DNA from 3 places in the Streptomyces sp. NPDC046985 genome. Region 1 is predicted to be linked to each of the others. Evidence: riboswitches for the same ligand, from Rfam matches in the RefSeq annotation. Region 1 holds a riboswitch; each other region holds the start of a gene.

Region 1 (3,267 bases):
CAGTGGCGTAACGCTCCTCCACGGACGCCCTCACGGCGCGCTCCGGTGCTCCGTCGGCGGACGGGGCGCCCAGGAGTCCGCACCGGCCGCCGGGTCAGCGCCGTCGGCGCCCAGCGGTCCGCGCTCTCCGGCCGGTCAGCGCTTGCGGCGCCTGCCCCGCCCCCCGCGCGCGGGCGCCGGCGCACCGGCCGCGACGCGGCCGGGGGCGTTCGCCGGCGCCGTGCGGTCGGCCGAGACCACGAGCGCCGCGAGGGCGGTGGTGACGGGCACCGAGGCGACCAGGCCGATCGAGCCGACCAGCGTGCGGACGATCTCCTCGGCCACCAGCTCGCTGTTGGCGACGGCGCCCACGCTGCTCTGCGCGATGGAGAAGAGCAGCAGCAGCGGAAGCGCGGCCCCCGCGTAGGCGAGGACGAGGGTGTTGACGACGGAGGCGATGTGGTCGCGGCCGATGCGGATGCCCGCCCGGTACAGTCCGCGCCAGCCCATCGCGGGGTTGGCCTCGTGCAGTTCCCAGACCGCCGACGTCTGCGTCACCGTGACGTCGTCGAGGACGCCGAGCGAGCCGATGATGACCCCGGCCAGCAGCAGACCGCTCATGTCGATCGACGGGTACAGGCCGTGGATCAGACCGGTGTTGTCGTCGGTGTTGCCGGTGAGCGCCGCCCAGCCGATGAACAGCGAGCCCAGGACGCCGATCAGCACCAGGGAGATGAGCGTGCCGAGCACGGCCACGGACGTGCGCGCGGACAGGCCGTGACACATGTAGAGCGCGATCAGCATGATGGCGCTGGCCCCCACCACCGCGACGACCAGCGGATTCGAGCCCTGAAGGACCGCCGGGAGGACGAACAGGTTCAGCACCAGGAAGCTGACGGCCAGCGCGACCAGCGCCATCACGCCCCGCATGCGCCCGACGACGACCACGGCGAGCGCGAACACACCGGCCAGCAGCGCCATGGGGAAACGCCGGTCGACGTCGGTGACCGAGTACTGGAGCTCCTTCGGCGCGGAGGGCTCGTAGGCGACCACGACCTTCTCGCCCTGGTGCAGTTGCCGCGGCTGGTCCGGCTGCACGATCTCGGTGAAGGTGCGCCCCGTGTCCTTGCCGGTACTGACGCGGATCGTGGCCTTCTTGCAGACCTTCGACGCCTGCGCCTGCGCGGACGCGCCCCCGGCCGTGGACGCGCCCCCGGTCGGAGCGCCGCCGGAGGCGTTCACCGACGCGCAGCTCACCTTCACCACCTGGGCGACGGTGGCCTGCTGCGTCTGCCGGTCGAAGCCGACGCCGGTGCGGTGGTGCGAGGGGGCGCCGCCGGGCCAGAGCACGACGAGACCGGCTGCCACCGCGGCGGCGAACGGGATCAGGATCGCGGCGATGACCCTGCGCAGATGCCGGGAGACCGGAGCGGCCGGGCCATGGCTGTGGCTGTGCCCGTGCCCGTCGCCGTGCCCGTGGCTCTGGCCGGGCCGGTGACCGGAGTCATGCCCGGAGCCGTGACTTGGCGCCTGCGCCTGCGCCTGCTCCCTGCTGTGCGAGGACGCGTGCTCGTCGCCAGGACGGTGGCTGTACTCGTCGCCGGGACGGTGGCCGTGCCCGGCGCCGCGTCCGCGGGACGGCTCGGGCAGTGGCTGAGGGTACTGCTGGGGCGTGGTCACGGGCGGATCCTCCCAAGAGCGGCGGGCGCCCACTGTTCTTCGCGCCATACATGACGCTAGCGTGGAGACGCCTTTGCACACGCGGGAGCTCGGAGCACCGGGCTGAGAGGGCGCTGACCTTCGCCAACGCGATGTTTCACGTGGAACGTTAGCCGTTCCCCGCGAGACGTCGACGGACGGGAATCGCTGCGCCGACCGCCGAACCTGTTACCGGGTAATGCCGGCGTAGGGAGTAGGTCTCATGACCAACGAGGACGCACGCACGCCTGCCTCCACGCAGACGTCCAACGATGAGGAGCAGAGCGCCCCGCACGGGCGGGCCGGGAGGTCCGTCGGCTGGCACAAGGCGTACGCCGAGGGCTCGCGCCCCGACCTGCGGGTGCCGGTCCGTCAGGTGCACCTGACCAACGGGAAGTCGGTCACGCTGTACGACACCTCGGGCCCGTACACCGATCCGCTCGTCGACACCGACGTCCGCAGGGGCCTGGCGCCGCTGCGGGAGAGCTGGATCACCGCCCGCGGCGACACCGAGGAGTACGCGGGCCGTCCCGTCCGCCCCGAGGACGACGGGATCAAGCACACCTCTCCGCGCGGCGGGCTGCGCAATCTCGACGCGGTCTTCCCGGGCCGTCCGCGCCAGCCCCGCCGGAGCCGCGACGGCCGAGCGGTCACACAGCTCGCCTACGCCCGACGCGGGGAGATCACACCGGAGATGGAGTTCGTCGCGCTCCGGGAGAACGTGGCGCCCGACGTCGTCCGCGAGGAGATCGCCGCGGGCCGCGCCGTCCTGCCGGCCAACGTCAACCACCCGGAGATCGAGCCGATGATCATCGGCAAGCGGTTCCTGGTGAAGGTCAACGCCAACATCGGCAATTCGGCGGTGACGTCCTCCATCGAGGAGGAGGTCGAGAAGATGACCTGGGCGACCCGCTGGGGCGCCGACACGGTCATGGACCTGTCCACCGGCCGCAACATCCACACCACCCGCGAGTGGGTGCTGCGCAACTCCCCCGTGCCGATCGGCACGGTCCCGCTCTACCAGGCCCTGGAGAAGGTCGACGGCCGGGCCGAGGAACTGACCTGGGAGATCTACAAGGACACGGTCGTCGAGCAGGCCGAGCAGGGCGTGGACTACATGACGGTGCACGCCGGTGTGCGCCTGGCGTACGTGCCGCTCACCGCGCACCGCAAGACCGGCATCGTCTCGCGCGGCGGCTCGATCATGGCCGCCTGGTGCCTGGCGCACCACCAGGAGTCGTTCCTCTACGAGCACTTCGAGGAACTGTGCGAGATCCTCGCGGCCTACGACGTCACGTACTCCCTCGGGGACGGTCTGCGGCCGGGCTCGATCGCCGACGCCAACGACGAGGCGCAGTTCGCGGAGTTGCGCACACTCGGGGAACTCAACGCCGTCGCCAGGCGTTTCCACGTACAGACGATGATCGAGGGTCCGGGCCATGTCCCGATGCACAAGATCAAGGAGAACATCGACCTTCAGCAGGAGATCTGCGATGAAGCCCCGTTCTATACGCTCGGCCCGCTGACCACGGACGTCGCGCCCGCGTACGACCACATCACCTCCGGCATCGGCGCCGCGATGATCGCCTG
Region 2 (3,267 bases), on a different contig from region 1:
CCGGGAGACGGTGGCCCGCAAGGTCCAGCGGGTGCGCGACGCCCAGGAAGCCGGCCGGTTGGACGCCGGCTGGGACCCGGTCGACGTCGTCGTCTTCGTCAGCCAGCTCGCCATGGCCTGGGCCGCCCAGCCCGACCTGCTGCCTCCGCCCGGCGACGGACGCGCCGCGTTCTTGGCCGCGCGCCGAGCCGCCGTCGTCGCCGCCGTCGAGCGCCTCTTCCCCGCGACCACGGGGAACTGACCGCACGCCGGGCACTCGCCCGGCGTCTCGCCTCGGCGACGGGCTTGCGCGCCGACGGCCGCAGGCCACCCCAGTCGATCTGCGACACTGGTACCACCATGCCCAAGCCCGGAGAACTCATTTTCGTCGCCCCGCGCGGAGCCCAGAAGCCGCCGCGGCACCTCGCCGACCTCTCGCCCGCCGAGCGCAAGGAGGCCGTCGCCGCGATCGGGGAGAAGCCGTTTCGCGCCAAGCAGCTCTCGCAGCACTACTTCGCGCGGTACGCGCACGACCCGCAGCAGTGGACCGACATCCCGGCCGGGGCGCGCGGCAGGCTCCAGGAGGCGCTGCTCCCGGAGCTGATGACGGTCGTGCGGCACCTGTCGACCGACGAGGGCGCCACCCGCAAGACGCTGTGGCGGCTGTTCGACGGCACGCTCGTGGAGTCGGTGCTCATGCGCTACCCGGACCGGGTGACCATGTGCATCAGCTCGCAGGCCGGCTGCGGGATGAACTGTCCGTTCTGCGCGACCGGACAGGCCGGACTGGACCGCAACCTGTCGACCGCCGAGATCGTGCACCAGATCGTCGACGGGATGCGGGCGCTGCGCGACGGCGAGGTCCCGGGCGGTCCGGCGCGGCTGTCCAACGTCGTGTTCATGGGCATGGGCGAGCCGCTGGCCAACTACAAGCGCGTGATCGGCGCCGTCCGCGCGCTGACCGACCCCGAGCCCGACGGGCTGGGGCTGTCGCAGCGCGGGATCACCGTCTCCACGGTGGGCCTCGTCCCGGCGATCCACCGGTTCGCCGACGAGGGCCTCAAGTGCCGCCTCGCCATCTCCCTGCACGCGCCGGACGACGAGCTGCGCGACACCCTCGTCCCGGTCAACACGCGCTGGAAGGTGCGGGAGGTGCTGGACGCCGGGTTCGACTACACGGCGAAGTCCGGCCGCCGGCTGTCCATCGAGTACGCGCTGATCCGGGACGTCAACGACCAGGCCTGGCGCGGCGACCGGCTCGGCCGCATGCTCAAGGGCAGGCCGGTGCACGTCAACCTGATCCCGCTCAACCCGACGCCGGGCTCGAAGTGGACCGCCTCGCGGCCCGAGGACGAGAAGGCGTTCGTGGAGGCCGTCGCCGCGCACGGCGTGCCGGTGACCGTCCGGGACACCCGGGGCCAGGACATCGACGGGGCGTGCGGTCAGCTCGCCGCCACCGAGCGGTAGCCGGACGGTACTCTGAGGCCGTACACACCTTCATATTCCGACAGGGGAGCGCCACAGCGCTGAGAGTGCGGCCCGGCCGCAGACCCTCTGAACCTCGCCCAGGTCATTCTGGGTAGGAAGTTCGGTCATCACTCAAGCTGTTGTGCCCTGCCCGGGAACCCGCCGCGGAACCCGGGCAGGGCCGCGTCTCTTCCTGGCCGTCACCCAGGAGGACATCAGTGCATCGCACCACGTTCGTCGCCGCGGCCCTCGGCCTCGGCCTGGTCACGCTGTCCGCGTGCGGGTCGTCCGACGGCCGCGCCGGCGCGGACTCCACGACGGTGACCCTCGTCAGCCACGACTCGTGGGCCGCCTCCAAGAGCGTCATAGCGGCCTTCGAGAAGAGCTCCGGCTACACCGTCAAGGTGCTCAAGGACGGCGACGCGGGCCAGGCCGTCAACAAGGCCATCCTCACCAAGGACGACCCGCAGGGCGACGTCTTCTTCGGCGTCGACAACACCCTGCTCTCCCGCGCCCTCGACAACGGGCTGTTCCAGCCGTACCGGGCGAAGGACGCCGACCTGGTCCAGCCCCAGTACCGGGTCGACGAGGCCCGGCGCCGGGTCACGCCGATCGACACCGGCGACATCTGCGTCAACTACGACAAGAAGTACTTCGCCGACCACCGCCTCGCCCCGCCCGCCTCCTTCGCCGACCTGCTCAAGCCGCAGTACAAGAACCTCCTCGTCACCGAGAACGCCGCCGCCTCCTCGCCCGGCCTCGGCTTCCTGCTCGGCACCGCCGCGCGGTACGGGGACGGAGGCTGGCAGGGCTACTGGAAGAAGCTCAAGGCCAACGGCGTGAAGGTCGTCGACGGCTGGGAGCAGGCGTACGACCAGGAGTTCTCCGGATCCGCCGGAGGCCGCAAGGCGGGAGGCGACCGGCCCCTCGTCGTCTCCTACGCCTCCTCCCCGCCCGCCGAGGTCGTCTACGCCGACCCCCGCCCCAAGACCGCGCCGACCGGGGTGGCCTACGGCACCTGCTTCCGGCAGGTCGAGTACGCGGGACTGCTGAGCAACGCGAAGGACTCCCGGGGCGGGAAGGCGTTCCTCGACTTCCTGCTCACCCGGCGGTTCCAGGAGGACATGCCGCTGAACATGTTCGTCTACCCGGTGCGCCAAGGCGCCCAGACGCCAAAGGAGTTCACCGCCTACGGACCGCAGGCGAAGGACCCCGAGACGCTGGCGCCCGACCGGATCGCCGCCCATCGCGACCAGTGGGTCAAGTCGTGGACCTCGCTCGTACTGAAGTAGCCCGCCCGCGCGCCCGCCGCCGGGGGAACGCGGCGCGGCTCGGCCTGATGGCCGTGCCCGTCGCGTTCTTCGCGGCGTTCTTCGCCTACCCCGTGGCCGCGATCGTCCGGCGCGGCCTCAAGGTCGACGGCGCCTGGCGGCTCGGGCGGATCGCCGACGTGCTGGGGCAGTCCGACATCCGGCACGTGCTGTGGTTCACCGCCTGGCAGGCGGTCGCCTCCACCGCGCTCACCCTGCTGATCGCCCTGCCCGGCGCGTACGTCCTGGCCCGCTACGACTTCCCCGGCCGGCGCCTGCTGCGGGCGCTGGTCACCGTGCCGTTCGTGCTGCCCACCATCGTGGTCGGCGCCGCCTTCCTCGCCCTGCTCGGGCGCGGCGGCCTGCTCGACGAACTGTGGGGCGTGCGCCTGGACACCACCGTGTGGGCCATCCTCCTCGCCCACGTCTTCTTCAACTACGCCGTCGTGGTGCGGACCGTGGGCGGCCTCTGGTCCCAGCTCGACCCGCGGCAGGAGGAGGCCGCGCGGGT
Region 3 (3,267 bases), on a different contig from region 1:
CAGCGTCTCCGCCGCGTCCAGCGTCTCGATCGGGTCCGGCAGCAGGGTCCGCTCGTCGGCGATGACCTCCAGTTTGACCAGGTCGGTGCCCAGCGCCTCGCGCGCCAGGCGGGCGGTGAGCACCGCCTCGCCCGCGGTGAAGCAGCCCGCCGTGTTGGGCAGCACGCGGATGCCCAGCCGGTCCAGCACCGAGAGCACCGAGCCGTGCACCGAGGGGTCGACCCGGCGCATCGCGACCGTGGTCAGCTCCGTGCCGGAGGCTGCCAGCGACCGTTCCAGCACGTCCAGGCTGGGGGCGCCGCCGGTGCCCATGATCAGTCGGGAGCCGAAGGACGCGGCGCCCAGGAGCAGCGGATCGTCGGCCATGGGTCAGCCTCCCTGTACGGCGGTCAGGACTTCGACGCGGTCGCCGTCGGCCACGGGCGTGGACGGCCACTGCGCGCGCGGGACGACGGTCTCGTTGAGGGCGGCGGCCACTCCGGAGGGCGCCGCGGTCAGGCTCCGCACGACCGCGTCCAGAGCCGTGCCGGGCGGGATCTCACGGGGCTCGCCGTTGACGGAGACGTTCATGCCGGCTGCTCCGAGAGGTCGGCGGCGAAGCGCCGCGGGGTGAACGGACGGGCCTCTTCCGGCAGGTCGCCGGAGGTCAGGACGTGCGCCATGACGTCGCCGGTGACCGGGGTGAGCAGCACGCCGTTGCGGTGGTGCCCGGTGGCCAGCAGCAGCCCGTCGAGACCGGTCGGTCCGAGCAGCGGCGCGTTGTCCGGCGATCCGGGGCGCAGCCCGGCCCGGGTCTCGGCCAGCGGCAGCTCGGTGATGCCGGGCACCAGCTCGTGCGCGTCGCGCAGCAGCCCGTACACGCCGCCCGCCGTCACCGTGGTGTCCCAGCCCAGCTCCTCGCTGGTGGCCCCGACGACCAGTTCGCCGCTCAGCCGCGGCACCAGGTAGACGTGGCTGCCGCGCACCACGGCCCGCACGGTCCGGCTAAGGAACGGCGCGTATCGCGGGGGCACGGTCAGCCGCAGCACCTGCCCCTTCACCGGCCGCACCGGCGGCAGCACCTCCCGCGGCACCCCGGCGAGCCGCCCGCTGAGGCTCCCTCCGGCCAGCACCACCTGCCCCGCCTCCAGCACGGCGCCGTCCCGCAGCACACAGCCCGCGGCCCGGTCCCGTACCACCGTGAGCCGGTCGGCCCAGGAGCGGTGGAAGACCGCCCCGGCCCGCTCGCAGGCGGTCACCAGGGCGGCCGCGAGCCGCCGCGGATCGATCTGGTGGTCGCCGTCGGCCCGGAGCCCGCCGCGCACGCCCGGCGCCAGCATCGGCTCCAGGCGCCGGCACTCCCGCCCCGTCAGCCACTGCGACGCGAGACCCGAGGCCCGCTGGAGGTCGTGCACCTCCCGCAGATGGGCCCGGTCGTCGGCGTCCAGGGCGACGGCGAGCGTGCCGCAGCGGCGGTAGCCGAGATCGTGCCCGGTCAGCTCGCTCAGCTCGGCCGCGAAGTCGGGGTAGCGGCGGGCCGAGGCCAGGTTCAGGCCGAGCAGCGTCTGCTCGCCGTGGTGCAGCTCCGTGACGGCGGCCAGCATCCCGGCGGCCGCCAGCGCCGCCCCGCCGCCCGGCTCGGGGTCCACCACGGCCGTGACCAGGCCGCGCTGCGCCGCGCGCCAGGCCGTCACCAGCCCGATGATCCCGCCCCCGATGACGAGGACGTCTGACGTACGTGGCAAGGACATGGGCGTCCAGCCCCTCCCTTCGCCGGCATGACCCGGATCAGGTTCGTACGGTCGGAGGCCGCCAGCCTCCCTCTCAGCCCGGTGCGTCCGGGCTCCCGCGAGTGCTTGTACGGCAGCCACCCTAGTGCCGCGTCCGCGAAAGTTCACCGGCGCGCACGCCTTCCCGGCCACAGCACGGGCTCGCCGGGCAGCACCCGTAGCGCTCGCCGGGCAGCGCGCCCGTAGCGGCGGCGCACGCGCGCGAGGGCGCCGCGCGCGCCGATGGGAGCCGCGCTGGCCGCGTGAAGCCGCCCGTGCCGCGTGGCGCCGCCCGCGTGCCGTGCGGATCCGGGCCGCCCGTGCGGGCGGCGACGTCGTACGCGGTCGCCCGCGCGGGCGGCGACGACGTACGCGGTCGCCCGCGGGGTAGGAGGCAGGGAGACCGCCGCTCGGCTTCCGCCGCCTCCGGTCCGGGCGCGGCGGCACGTCGTCCCCGGGACGCCGCGTGCCGACGGCGGCGGAACCGCCCGGCGGGCGGCTGCGGCAGGGGGAGGGCAGGGCGTGGGAGTCGCGGGCGGGGAGCGGTACGAGCGCGTGCGGAGCAGGTGCGGCGTCAGGTCCGGTGTGCAGCGAGTCACCCTGCCGGGCCGCAGACTGACCGTACGTCAGGTGGCTATGGTGATCGGGTGAGCGAGCAGACGCAGGAACACGGCACGTCACAGCCGCGGCGCGTGGTCGTCGCGGGCGCGGGCATGGCCGGCGTGCAGACCGCGGTCGCCCTGCGCGAGCAGGGCTTCACCGGCGACGTCACCGTCATCGGCGCCGAACCCCACCAGCCCTACGACCGGCCTCCGCTGTCCAAGGCGGTCCTGCTGGGCAAGGCGGACGGCTCCGCGTTCGAGATCGACTTCGCCTCGCTCGGCCTCGACCTGCGGCTCGGCTGCGAGGCGCTCGCCGTCCGCGCCGAAGCCCATGTGCTCGACACCTCCGACGGACCGGTCCCCTACGACGCGCTCGTCCTCGCCACCGGCGCGGAACCGATCCGCCTCCCGGGCGCCGAGGACACCCCCGGGGTGCACCTGCTGCGCACCCTGGACGACGCCGAGCGGCTGCGGCCGGTGCTCACCGAGCAGCACGACGTCGTGGTCGTCGGCGCCGGCTGGATCGGCGCCGAGTTCGCCACCGCCGCACGCGAGGCGGGCTGCGCCGTCACGGTGGTCGAGGCCGCCGACCGGCCGCTCGTCGGGGCGCTGCCCGCTGAGGCGGCCGCCCCGATGGCCGGCTGGTACGCCGACAGCGGCGCCGTGTTGCGCACGAACGCGCGCGTGGAGCACGTGGAGCCCGGCGCCGTGGTGCTCGACGACGGCTCGCGGCTGCCCGCGGGCGCCGTGGTCGTCGGCATCGGCGCCCGCCCGGCCACCGGCTGGCTCGTCGGCTCCGGCATCGAGCTGGGCGAGCACGGGGAGGTGCTCGCCGACGACGGCCTGCGCACGTCCGCGCCGGACGTGTACGCGGTCGGCGACTGCGCCTCCTTCCCCTCCGCGCGGTACGGCGAGCG

What was found. Region 1 has a riboswitch for thiamine pyrophosphate ahead of thiC (phosphomethylpyrimidine synthase ThiC). Riboswitches for the same ligand answer to the same signal wherever they lie in the genome.
Region 2: linked by a shared signal. The riboswitch ahead of ABZ861_RS17050 (thiamine ABC transporter substrate-binding protein) and the one ahead of thiC (phosphomethylpyrimidine synthase ThiC) in region 1 are both predicted to bind thiamine pyrophosphate.
Region 3: linked by a shared signal. The riboswitch ahead of thiO (glycine oxidase ThiO) and the one ahead of thiC (phosphomethylpyrimidine synthase ThiC) in region 1 are both predicted to bind thiamine pyrophosphate.

What each region holds. Positions count from the first base shown of each region.
Region 1 is NZ_JBEYWK010000010.1:231,774-235,040, reverse strand. It holds gene ABZ861_RS15860 (YibE/F family protein) at 136-1,659, opposite strand; TPP riboswitch at 1,731-1,908, shown strand; gene thiC (phosphomethylpyrimidine synthase ThiC) at 1,901-3,267, shown strand, end outside.
Region 2 is NZ_JBEYWK010000012.1:35,729-38,995, reverse strand. It holds gene ABZ861_RS17060 (TetR family transcriptional regulator) at 1-241, shown strand, start outside; gene rlmN (23S rRNA (adenine(2503)-C(2))-methyltransferase RlmN) at 340-1,446, shown strand; TPP riboswitch at 1,479-1,583, shown strand; gene ABZ861_RS17050 (thiamine ABC transporter substrate-binding protein) at 1,665-2,738, shown strand; gene ABZ861_RS17045 (iron ABC transporter permease) at 2,714-3,267, shown strand, end outside.
Region 3 is NZ_JBEYWK010000002.1:143,250-146,516, forward strand. It holds partial or broken gene ABZ861_RS03240 (thiazole synthase) at 1-366, opposite strand, end outside; gene thiS (sulfur carrier protein ThiS) at 370-570, opposite strand; gene thiO (glycine oxidase ThiO) at 567-1,730, opposite strand; TPP riboswitch at 1,728-1,839, opposite strand; gene ABZ861_RS03255 (FAD-dependent oxidoreductase) at 2,396-3,267, shown strand, end outside.